Regions from separate parts of the Psychrobacillus sp. NPDC096389 genome, predicted to be linked through region 1. Evidence: riboswitches for the same ligand, from Rfam matches in the RefSeq annotation. Region 1 holds a riboswitch; each other region holds the start of a gene.
The links. Region 1 has a riboswitch for cobalamin ahead of ACIQ38_RS01685 (ABC transporter substrate-binding protein). Riboswitches for the same ligand answer to the same signal wherever they lie in the genome.

Region 2: another riboswitch for cobalamin. It lies ahead of metE (5-methyltetrahydropteroyltriglutamate--homocysteine S-methyltransferase); the one in region 1 lies ahead of ACIQ38_RS01685 (ABC transporter substrate-binding protein).
Region 3: another riboswitch for cobalamin. It lies ahead of ACIQ38_RS16660 (hypothetical protein); the one in region 1 lies ahead of ACIQ38_RS01685 (ABC transporter substrate-binding protein).
Region 4: another riboswitch for cobalamin. It lies ahead of mmgD (citrate synthase); the one in region 1 lies ahead of ACIQ38_RS01685 (ABC transporter substrate-binding protein).

What each region holds. Positions count from the first base shown of each region.
Region 1 is NZ_JBIWFB010000001.1:338,274-341,461, reverse strand. It holds gene ACIQ38_RS01690 (FecCD family ABC transporter permease) at 1-373, opposite strand, end outside; gene ACIQ38_RS01685 (ABC transporter substrate-binding protein) at 378-1,355, opposite strand; cobalamin riboswitch at 1,487-1,626, opposite strand; gene ACIQ38_RS01680 (hypothetical protein) at 1,786-3,188, opposite strand, start outside.
Region 2 is NZ_JBIWFB010000008.1:161,637-164,824, reverse strand. It holds gene metE (5-methyltetrahydropteroyltriglutamate--homocysteine S-methyltransferase) at 1-1,930, opposite strand, end outside; cobalamin riboswitch at 2,160-2,339, opposite strand; SAM riboswitch class I at 2,422-2,528, opposite strand; gene ACIQ38_RS18085 (3-ketoacyl-ACP reductase) at 2,621-3,188, opposite strand, start outside.
Region 3 is NZ_JBIWFB010000007.1:101,422-104,609, reverse strand. It holds gene ACIQ38_RS16665 (MFS transporter) at 10-1,242, opposite strand; cobalamin riboswitch at 1,361-1,552, shown strand; gene ACIQ38_RS16660 (hypothetical protein) at 1,823-2,053, shown strand; gene ACIQ38_RS16655 (pirin family protein) at 2,960-3,188, opposite strand, start outside.
Region 4 is NZ_JBIWFB010000005.1:70,687-73,874, reverse strand. It holds gene ACIQ38_RS13685 (ATP-binding cassette domain-containing protein) at 1-889, shown strand, start outside; cobalamin riboswitch at 1,065-1,262, shown strand; gene mmgD (citrate synthase) at 1,496-2,620, shown strand; gene prpD (2-methylcitrate dehydratase) at 2,715-3,188, shown strand, end outside.

The DNA.
Region 1 (3,188 bases):
GAAGCATCGTCACCAATGCGCCAATCATACTGAAAACTGGCAAGGTGAATATTCCTAAAAATGGTACCGAAATACCGAAAAAGAGCGTAGTCACGGCGCCTACCGAGGCACCGGACGACACTCCTAACGTATAAGGATCGGCAAGCGGATTTTTTAACAACCCTTGAAACGCAGCACCTGCGATGGCTAGCGATGCACCAACTAACCCCGCAAGTACAACACGCGGCATGCGAATTTTCCAAACGATATTCGACGCGATTGCATCTGCTCCCGTATCCCATAAAGTGCTGATCGGTACCTTAACGGATCCGACCGATACACCAAGCCAAATTGCAACAAGTAGCGCCGCAATCGACAAGATGTAGCCGATCAAGGCTTTACTCACTAAATACCTCTGGGTAAATTGCCTTCGCGATTTCTTCTAATCCTTCTGCAAGACGTGGACCTGTACGACTTGTTAAGTTTTCATCTACTTGTACTACAGCATCATTTTGAACCGCAGTAACCGTATCGAAACCATCACGTGCTTTGACGCTATCTACAATTCCATCTACATAGCTATACATAATAACGATTACGTCCGGGTTACGATTAACTATTTCTTCTGGCGACATTATAAACCAGCCTTCTTGATCTGCTGCGATATTTTCTGCATTCACCATGTCTAAAATTTCTTGGATAAATGTTCCTTTACCAGCTGTATAAATATCAGGAACATCCGAATTTTCTACAAATACTGTTTTCTTTGTTTCTACTTTTGCTACTTTTTCTTTTACTTCTTCTACTTTTGCTTTCATATCTTCTACAATTGTTTGTGCTTCTTCTAATTTACCTGTTGCACGACCAATTTGTTCGATAGTTGTATATGTTTCATTGAAATCTGCTGCATTTTTCACAACAAATACTTTCACACCAGCGTCGCGGATTTGTTGTAATCCAGCTTCACCCACGCCTAAACCTGACTCATGCGCAAAGACGATATCTGGATTCATCGATACGATTTTCTCTACGTTGAATTCCTGTCCGCCAATTTTCTCTTTTTCTAGCGCTTCTTCTGGATAGTTATCATAGTCATTTACACCAACGATTTCATCATTTAACCCAAGAGCAAATAAAATTTCTGTATTACTTGGGATCATAGAAACGATTGTTTTTGGAGCTTCTTCTAAAGTTATTTCATTGCCAACTGCGTCTGTCATTGTAATCGGGAATGCTGCTTCTTCTACCGCTGCTGGTTGTTCTTGTTGTTGTGCATTGTCGTTAGTTTCAACAGGTGTTTCTTCTTTTTGGCCACATCCTACCAAAAGCAATACTGCTAAAGCGGATGTCATCCATAATTTCCATAATTTCTTCATCTGTTACTCCCCCATTTTCTTGTGCAAATAAAAATCTCTCGTCCAATGAACGAGAGATAGAATAGGTATAAATCTGCTAGGTTTACTAAATGCCAAGCCGACTCACACATCACCTATCCTCGTAGGCACTAAAGTGTTTTCACATAAAGGCAGGTTTTCTGACTCATGATAGTGTTCTATCATTTACAGTGGCGGGACCGTGCTGGATTTGAACCAGCTTCCCTTTTAACTTACTAGGTTAGTAGCAAGCACCTTTATTTTCAAAATATTTAGCATGCATCGACTTAATTATACATGAAATGGCATGGTTGTCGACAGAGATTTTATAGCCACGAATTAAAGGAAAATATCGTTTTCCAACTAAACGATACTTCCAGCAAAAAAACCTCCAACCTAGGTCCAAACAAATAGAGATGTAGCACCCTAAATGCTACCAACTTAATAGACTTTTAACTCCATTCCAAGCATTACTTATACCCGTTTTAACTGTACTTCCCAAAGATTGAATTGCATCCTTCGCAACTTCACGAACCTTTTGAACGCCCTTTACGACGGTTTCCCCAACTTTTGACCCTGCCATGTATCCCACTGTTCCACCGATAAAGCCCCCAACAGCAGTACCTATCGGACCAAATACAGTTCCAATAGCCGCTCCAATTGCGGCACCTTCAGCACTACCTGCAATTCCAGCAACTGTTGAAACAGTAACCTGTTCCATTTTATCTATTCCTTCTTTAATAGTAAGTTCACCAGTAGCCATTTTACCAATAACTTTTACATTTTCAACTGCTACATGAGCAATATTTGCAATAGTTCCTGCAGGTGTACCTTTTGGAATAGCGGAAATAAGACCTTTTTCTGCACCTACTTTTATAGCTCCTGCTGCCGCTGCCTTAATCCCAAAGTCAGCACCGGATACCAAAGCAGTTTCTATAATTTCTTCACCATCAATCTTTTCTCCGTTCCAAGCTTTTTGAGCAACATTAAACCCTACTCCCATTGTTGCACCCATCAATGCAGCCTGTCCAGCTTGCTTTCCGATTCCCATTGCTAAATCTTTAGCCTGATATTCGCTCCAATTCAGATCATTCCATTTCCCACTTTGGGCTTCTTTTTGTAGATTTTTCGCTGATTCTTTTGACAATGGTTTGCTTTTTGTCCCATCTGGTGCCTCTATCACATTTGTTGAATTTTTAATATCTGTCTCTTGACCATCTGGAACTAGTTTTCTCTGGCCTCTATAATCACCCTTTTTAAAAGCATCTAAAGTACTTTCAGCATCTTTACAATATTTTGATTGATATCTTTTTACAACTTTACCGTTACTGTCAACAATTACAACATCTACAGAATTTTTAGTATAGCCCTTCCCTTCTGGTTGTAAAACTTTTGCCCTGTACTCACTACCAGTAGCCTCTGCGTTCAGATTAAATGTTTGGGTATGATATTGTTCAGCTATAAATCCATCTAGCCTCGGATTCAAATTTACTATCCCATTTTGGGTAACGATTGTCTCATATAAAGCATCATTTGCAGAAACTAATGCATTATCCAAGTTTTGAAGATATTTTGATGTTTCCTGAACACTTAGATGTGCAGAAGCCCTTTTCGTCTCAGATGCAAACCACGACTCCTTACTGCGACCATTATTAATTGCTTGTTCCAATGAAAACTTTTTTTCTTCGATCCCTGTTATTGTACTAATGATTTCAGAGCTAATTTTTTGGATTTCTCCTCTTGATTTCTCGGGAAGATTAATGTGCAATTCCATCGGCAGCCATTCCTCTACAGACATACTATCTTTATGAGTAATATAGCTTTCCATGAATTTCT
Region 2 (3,188 bases), on a different contig from region 1:
ACATATGTGTATGGATTTGCGTATCATTTTTTACTGAAGCAGTTGCCAGTTTAAATGCATATACGGCTGCATTTAAATAGTCGTCCCTTTTTTCAGGGTTTAATGGCAATCCTTCTCTTAATGCAGGTTCATCTACTTGAATCATGCCGATTCCATTCTTTTCAAGCTCCTCGATTTCCTGACGAAGTGCATATGCAATTTGGTTTAACACATCAAAACGAGGGATATCGTCACGTACAAATGACCAGTTCAAAATCGTTACAGGTCCTGTCAACATTCCTTTTACTGGCTTCGTCGTTAACGATTGGGCATAAACACTTTCCCTCACTGTAATTGGTTCACTGAACGCAACATCCCCCAAAATAAGTGGAGGTTTAACACAGCGCGAACCGTATGATTGAACCCAGCCAAATTGTGACACCGCAAAACCACCAAATTTTTCACCGAAGTATTCTACCATATCTGTTCTCTCAAATTCACCATGAACTAAAACGTCAATGCCAATTTCCTCTTGAATTTTAATCCATTTTTCAATCTGTTCATTAACAAATCGCTCATATGCTTGATCCGTTATTTCCCCTTTTCGCCATTTCGATCTAGTTTGTCTTACTTCAGGGGTTTGCGGCAAACTCCCGATTGTCGTTGTTGGGAGAAGAGGTAAGTTAAATCGTTGCTGTTGCTTTTTAATACGTTCAGCAAATGGTAATGCACGGTTCACATCTTGTTCTGTTAGTTTTTCAATACTTCCCTTCACTTTTGCGTTTTGTCTGTACTTGGAGTTATTTAAAATAGAAAGGGCATTTTTACTTTCTTCAAGTTCTGCTTCAATCACCTCAGTTCCTTCATGTACTCCTTTACTTAGCAGAACAATTTCAACAAGCTTTTCATCAGCGAATGCTAGCCCGCCTTTTATGATTGAATCTAGTCGCTCTTCTGATTTCGTACTGACCGGTACATGTAAAAGAGATGCAGAAGGTTGAACAATAAGCCGATCTTTTTCAACATATGCTTGAATTTCGTTTAGAAGTGCCACTTTTTTATCCAATTCTGCGCGCCATACATTTCGTCCATCAATGACACCTGCAAAAAGGATTTTGTCTTTAGGGAATCCATATTTCCGTAGCTGTTCAAGCGAATCTCCGTGCACAAAGTCCAGACCTAGTCCTTTCACTGGCAACTCAGCAACCGCTTCATAATCAGCAGCTTTTTCAAAATACGTTTGCAGGATAATATTGAGTCCTGGAACTGCCTCATGAATTGCAGTATAAACTTGTTTCACTTGCCCTATTTCTTCGCTAGACAATTTACTAGTCAAAATTGGCTCGTCAAGTTGCACCCACTTTGCTCCTGCCTCCGCAAGTTCTTTTAACACTTGAATATACAGTGGTGTAAGCTGTTGTAATAAAGAAGTGAAATTTTCTGTCCTTGCCAGTTTAATATAAGTAACTGGTCCCAAAATAACAGGTTTTCCATTAATACCTAGCTTCTCTTTTGCTTCTTTATAAAAAGTAAGTGGACGATTCTCTACTAATTGCGGTGTTACACCTTCAAGTTCTGGTACGATATAATGATAATTCGTATTGAACCATTTCGTCATTTCCGATGCTACTGCATCTTTATTTCCACGGGCAATTGCAAAATAAGTCTCCAAAGACACTTTTCCACCTGTATATGTAAAGCGCTTTGGAACAACTCCAAACATAACTGATGTATCGAGCACATGGTCATATAGTGAAAAGTCTCCTACCGGAATAAGATCGATTCCTAATTCTTTCTGTTTACGCAAATTCGCAAGACGTATTGCATCCGTCGTTGTTAACAGTTCCGCTTCTGAAATCTTACCGTTCCAAAAACTTTCTAACGCTCTTTTCCATTCACGCTTTTCACCAATTCTTGGATATCCAATATTTGAACTTTGTACGTTTACCATGCATATTCTCCCCTTTTAGTTTATGTTTTTAAATATGTAAACCTGTGAATCTCACTTTTTCAATCACCCCCTTTCCAGTTGGTAATGTAATGTAAACAAAAAAAGCGATGTCCCAGCCATCTTCGGCTGAGCCATCGCTCAAAATAAAAAGTAGGAAACAACAAGACTAATCCACCGATACGATGAAAATAGCCCCTCGCCCCCACCTCTCAACCCCCGAAGAAAGTGTTGCTTCATACGATAAAAGGCAGGTATACTGGCTCGTGTTTCATCCTTCTGCTGACCTTCCCACGATTGCTCGCAGTGGCTGTTTCAACAGTCGTCCACACTTACAGTTGCGGGGACAGCTTCGGTATTTCACCGAATTCCCTTTTAAACCGTAACGGTACCAATTTATCGTTAACATTTTATATACTGTGATTGTAAAGACAAAAAAGAGTCTGCTCCTGATAATTATTAAAGGAGCAGACTCTTCGTATGAATAAGTCTTTTCCTCATCTATCAAGTCTTTAATCGACTTGCTGGAATTAGCACCGTGCCATAACAGGCGGTTGCTGAGGTGTCATCGGGCCAGTCCCTAAACCTCTCTAGATAAGAAAAACTATTAAATTTTATTGTTGCTTACAACTCTACTTCATTATCTAATAATTTGCAATACTTTTTTCGAAAAGGATTTTTCCCTATTCGTATTTATGGATTAGTTGACCATAATCCAGCTGATTTAAGTAGGATTCTTGGATTCATTTTAAGCTGAGCGACCATAAAGTCTGCAAGATCTTCTGGCTGCATAACTTTTTCTGGATTGCCGTCTGTTAAGTTTAATTCGACCGCCATATCTGTTGCTACTGTACTTGGCGTTAATGTAACGACACGGACATTATGCTTTCTAACTTCTAGCATCAAGGATTCGCTCAAAGCAATTACTGCTGCTTTTGATGCACTATAAGCACTTGTTACTGGTGCTCCTTTTTGACCTGCTGTGGAGGAAATATTAATAATATCCCCTGTCTGTCTTTCAATCATTTCAGGTAATACAGCTCGCGTTACGTAATAAGTCCCCATGACATTTACTTGAATAATTTTTGCCCATTCTTCTGGATCTAGTTCAAGGAAATTACCAAATTTACTAATACCCGCACTGTTTACTAATATGTCGATAGAGCCAAGATCAGCTTTAATCTTGTCTACTGCTTCGTTTACAGATTCCATATCGGCAACGTCTGCAGTTGCGATGGAAACCTTCACTCCGAAATCTTTT
Region 3 (3,188 bases), on a different contig from region 1:
GCATCAGTATCAAGACCGATGCTTTTTCAAAACGACATTGTATAAAAATAGAACTGGAGTTAACAAAATTGCGCTAACAATAATTGCCGTTCTTATCGTGAAATTTGTTGCAATATAACCAATCACAGGAGCTCCGCCAATTTGACCGATAGCATCCACTTGGCCTTTTACGGAAAAAAATGTTGCACGTGTAGACGACTCTGGAATGATCTTATTTAGCCAAATATCCTCTAACGGATACATCACTTTTCTTGTGACTTGAATAATGATATAAAATACTAATAAGCCAATTGCATATGTTGACAATGCAAAGCCGATCAATGAAGCAATAATAAATAAGCTACATGTAAAAAGGACCATATAAATATGCTTTAAATACTGATGGATAGAGCTTCTATTCATTAAATGGAGTACTACAAAAGAAATTAGCACAACCATAAATTGAATACCTCCAGTTAATAAAACTAGCTTTTCATCCGTTAGCGCTACTAGATTAGATACATCAAAAAAATGGGACATCCATAAACGATCGAATCCTTCACTATAAAATCCAACGAATAAAGCAATAAGGAAAAGCATTCTGATGATAAAGCTAGTTCTAGCATGAAAAATAATCTTCCCCATACTTCCCTTCATACTTTCCCAAGTAGATGTTCTTTCCGTTTTTTCTAGAGGTTTAAAGTTTTCTTCCTTCATAAATATGATTAAGTATATCGCCAACCCAACCATACAAAGTCCACCAATAATGATTGGTAGATTAATCATATAAAGACCCGTTAATATACTTAGAGGTATTGCTATGACTTGCCCAAGATTACCAGCCTTTGCTCCTCGTATGAACGCTAAAGAAGCACGCTCTTCCCCTACTTCGTCTGCAATCCAAGCTTGCAAGGAACCACTAGTAAATGTATAACCAATTCCCCATGCAACTTGCGCTAAAATCACAGTCATAAAATATGGGAATAACCCCTCGATTAAAAAACCACCCCCTATTAAAAAGTACCCAATTATAATGGAGAGCTTCCGGCTTTTTACATCTGAAATTACTCCAGTTGGAATTTCAAATAGAAAAACGGATAGTTCCAAAACAGTCCCTACTAAAACAAGTTGCAATGGATCTAGCATGACAATTTTCACTTGATATAACAAACTTACAGTGAAAATAAATGTAAAAAATAATTGTGATAAAAAACAAGTATAAATATAAACTTGATACGGATTTTTTGTCTTCCATATAGTCATTCTTCTCCCCCCTCCTATTGATTATAGGAAGGGACCAAGCCATTTTCTTGTCCAAATTTGCGATTGTTTATAAAAAAAAATTCTTCTACTTCATCTATGTTATAGTAAAAGAACAACTGAATAACGTGTAGATTTAGGTGCTATTTTCCTTCGGTAAAATAGCTTAAAAGGGAAGTTCGGTGAAAAACCGACGCTGTCCCGCAACTGTAAATGGGAGCAATTCTTTCAAATCCACTGTTAATCGTTAATGGGAAGGGAAAGAAACGCCATGATCATGAGCCAGGAGACCTGCCTATTTCAAGTACACACCAAAACCTACGCGGAAATAGGAGGTGTTAAGTGCAGCTATGAACAAGCAACGGCTTGAATTTGCTGCCGTACGAAAAAACGTAATCGGAAAGAAACATTGGAGGAATCGACTCCTCTTATTTCACTATGCCATTTATAGTGATTTTCTTTTCTATACCAATTTTTCGTCACGACAACGAGCAACCATATTCATTCAATTGAATTAGCATCTTCCTTTGTAACAACTAAGGGAAGATGCTTTTTATGTTTACGATAGAAAGGAAGTTAGGACATGACAGTTGGAACAAAAAATTATTACGTAGAAAGCTTTAAACATACATTAATGACAAATAGTATCGCAAATGAATCCACATCACTTCAGACTATCTTTAAATACTATGAAGAAGAAATAAGTAATACGTTAAATTTGAATGAACAAGAGAAAGAATTGTACAAACGCAATTTGCAAAAAGCATTCGAACAAACAAAAGATGAAGTTTTTGGAAAGATTGAAGAGGAATAATATAATAAAAGTGCTAAGATGCCTGTGTCTTGCTTGATTTACTAAATATGATGGATACACATAATAGGGAGAATGCGTCTTAGCGAGCTGGATAAAGTGTCCGCCATGATTTTCGCTGCAGGACGGACGCTTTCCGTGGGGTGAGTGATGAGCCTTCATCCTTGTGAAGGCTCATTTTACTCCCAGAAGAACAAAGGCTAAGAGCGCCACATCATGTGGTAACACCTTCGAGACCAACATTTTGTTGGTCTCGATAGGAGTCGCCATCTACAGTGAAAATCAATAGAAATTATTTACTTATTGAGTATCTGCTCACTAAAACCAAAATGTGATGCAAATTTTTTCATGGAGTGTATCCAGTAAATGGCTTAGGGCAACCAATTGATTGTGGAAAGCAACTAAATCTACTCCCAAAGCAACCAAAATAGGCGTGAGAGCAACTAAATTGCATATGAAAGCAACTAATCCTTATAACAACAAGTTTACTTGGAGTGAGACAACGATGGCTGTGACTCATTTTTGTCAATGTTGCGCATTTGAGGTAGAATGTTGCGGGAATTCTATACAATGTTGCGAGTAATGGCTAGAATGTTGCGCATTTTTTATTGGGTAAACTTCTCCAGATAATTAGCTCGGATATATTTGCCGCAGTGTTTCGGGCCGCATGAGTCGCAGTCATAAGACACTCGACTCGTGTGAAACACGAGTTGGCTCATGCATGATGCGCCAAGCGCGAAGGCTAGCGGATACCTTGCGACGCATTCTCCCTATACTACGTATAATACAAAAAATGCCATACCTCATGTAACTTTTATAAATTATCCACAAGTCTAAATTTTTATAGTTTCCTAGGCAAAAAAAGCGTGCCGAATCAACAAATGATCGGTACGCTCTTCCATTACTAATTTATCTCTGAATTTTAGTTCCGCTAATGGTACCATCTGAGAAAGCTGGCGCATGCATATCTACTAAAAACAAGATGACAGTTGTATCTTCGTTTGCTGTGAAAAAAGGAATTTCCTCTACTAAATCTGTCACGGCTTCTTGTTTATTGACAGTATAGTCTCCAATTTGAATAGAACCACTTAATACATACAGAAAAGGTTTCTTTCCTTCATAAGAAGGAACTGGAAGG
Region 4 (3,188 bases), on a different contig from region 1:
AACATGGGTAGGTTTTAATACGATTCTCGGGATGTATATGGTCGTTTCCAAATCAATTATTAAAGAGCAAATGAAAGAGTCTAAAGAAAAAATAACCTGTCCGATTTGTCAGGGCACTGTGTTAAACCATCATAGAAAACTCCAATTTGGGAACACAGATATTCGGGAGATTATTCATCAGCCGCTCGATCAAGTGTTGGAAACAGTAGGGATGTTACCAGAACTAGTAAAAATGAAATCTATTGTCGGTGGAGAGATGACTTTGACAGAGGATGTGTCTTTGCTACCTAGAGAAACACAAGTCGCGCTGAAAATGTTTGAATTGGAGATGGCGAGCTTTGCTGGTTATGAAGTAGTGTTACAAAATGCTTTACCATTTTGGGAAACGATTAAAGGCAATATCGAATCCATCAGCACAAATAACGAGGTAACCATCTGTGATTTTGACCATATCACGGAGACGAGAGAAACAATTATTGATCAGTATTTCACCAATGGGAAGTACAAAAAACTAACGTATGTGTATGAAGCTTTTGGATATAAAAAAATTGTTACCCAAATAAATAAAATCAAAAAAAGTCATCCATGCCCGTTCTGTAAAGGAAAGAAAGTCATTACAGAAGAAAATCTCCATGATGGTGTATTAAAATTAACGATCCCTTGTGTGAGCTGTCATGCAAGTGGTATTAATGAGGAAGGACTTCAGGAAGTAATTGAAGGCACTACCATTCAAACATGGCACAGTGGAAAAGTAAGTGATGTGGTGGAGAATAATTTATATTCGGAAGCTGTTGCTGCCATTCCAATTTTCAATCGTATACGCGAGTTGAATAAAAGAGATTTGATGGCGGTTTATCAATGCCTTGAAGAGAATAATAAGAAAAAATAAGATGTAGAAATCCATATTTGTACCAGTCCCTTGCCTCTTTTATAAAGGCAAGGGATTTTTTACTTTTCTTATCGTTATGAAAATTTTCCTCGCTCGCTAAAAATAGAAAATAACAAATGATTTTTAAAAAACAATTGTAAATGTTAAGAATATTTGATATGTTGGAATAGAAAATTGAATAAGTGTAGAAATAGGTGCAGAAATAGCAAATAGCTTTTCTGCTTAAAAGGGAAGTTCGGTTAGAGTCCGACGCTGTCCCGCAACTGTATATGGGAGCGATTCGAAAAAGCCACTGTTTTCTTCAAAAGAAGATGGGAAGGTTCGAAAAGCAATGACCATAAGCCAGGAGACCTGCCTATTTTAGCATGCATCAATACCTACGAGGATAGGGGGTGTTAAGTGCGAGAGTAATGAGCGTGTTTTTTTAAACATGTTTATTTAAGTATTCCTTCGTGTCTTAACAACTTCTTCATAGAAGTTGTTTTTTTATTGTCCATTTTTATAAATAATGAACTTGAAAACGAAGATTACTTTCTTTCAAAAGCACGTTCCTTTGTAAGGGCTTTCAAAAAGAGCAAGCATACAATTTGGATGGGAGGAAAAGAAATGGAAGCTGTACAGAAATTTTATCCAGGCCTCGATGGTGTAGTGGCGGCAGAAACAAAAATTTCCTTTTTAGATACAGTACAAGGGGAAATCGTTATTCAAGGATATGACCTTATTGAGTTATCCAAAACAAAAGAGTATTTAGATATTGTTCACCTTTTACTCGCAGGAGAACTTCCAAACATAGAAGAAAAAGCCGCTTTGGAAGAAGTATTAAAGAGAGAATATGATGTGCCAAAGGAAATACTAGATATCTTTAAGCTTCTACCTAGTAATACACACCCGATGGATGCTTTACGCACGGGGCTTTCTTCTCTAGCGGGATTTGATCAACAAATAGATGACAGCACAGCAGAAGCAAATATGAAAAAGGCACTTAAACTATTGGGGAAGGTTCCGAATCTCGTTGCAAATAGCTATAGAGTAACCCAACAGCAAGATGTGATAGCGCCACTTCCAGAATTATCGTACAGTGCCAACTTTTTTTATATGATTACGGGTAAAAAACCGACCCCGTTAGAAGAACAGATATTTGATCGTTCGCTTGTTTTGTATAGTGAGCATGAAATGCCAAACTCTACCTTTACTGCTAGAGTAATAGCTTCCACAAAATCCGATATGTATGGTGCACTCACTGGAGCAGTCGCTTCCCTAAAAGGAAATTTGCACGGCGGAGCAAACGAAGCAGTTATGTATATGCTACTAGAAGCAAAAACGGTAGAAGAATTTGAAAAAGTGCTGGAAACAAAATTGGCCAATAAAGATCGGATTATGGGATTTGGTCATCGTGTTTATATGAAAAAAATGGATCCTAGAGCAACCATTATGAAAGATGCATTACGTCAATTATGTGAGATACAAGGGGACGATCTTCTGTATCAAATGTGTGAAGCCGGGGAAAGAATAATGGAGAAAGAAAAGGGCATCTACCCAAATCTTGACTATTATGCAGCGCCGGTATATTGGATGCTCGGTATTCCGATTCCTTTATATACACCGATTTTCTATAGTTCTAGAACAGTAGGTTTATGCGCACATGTGATGGAGCAGCATGCAAATAACCGATTATTTCGACCGAGAGTACATTATACAGGCGAGCGACGCGCCATTATTATCAACCAATAGACAAATAGTAGCTTAAAGCACGCCCGCCATATGAATGTTCTGCAAAACATCCATATCAATTTTAAACTAATATCATTGGAAAGGAAAGATTAACTTGTTATCTATCAATGAACGAACGAAAACGGATATTTTACTAGAGGAAATAGCAGATTATGTACTGCATAAAGACATCGTTAGCGAGGAAGCTTTTCAAACAGCACAGTACGTATTATTAGACACGCTTGGATGCGGTATTCTCGCACTCAATTACCCGGAATGCACGAAGCTATTGGGACCAGTTGTGCCGGGTACAGTTGTTCCGAACGGCTCGCGAGTACCTGGTACTTCCTTTGTCCTCGATCCAGTAAAAGGAGCTTTTAATATCGGATGTATGATCAGATGGCTAGATTTCAATGATACATGGCTAGCGGCAGAATGGGGCCATCCATCAGACAACCTAGGGGGAATCCTTGCTGTTGCCGATTATTTATCGCAGAAAAATATTGCAGAAGGAAAAGAGCCTTTAACAATCCAATACGTGTTAGAAATGATGATTAAAGCACATGAAATCCAAGGCGTCCTTGCACTA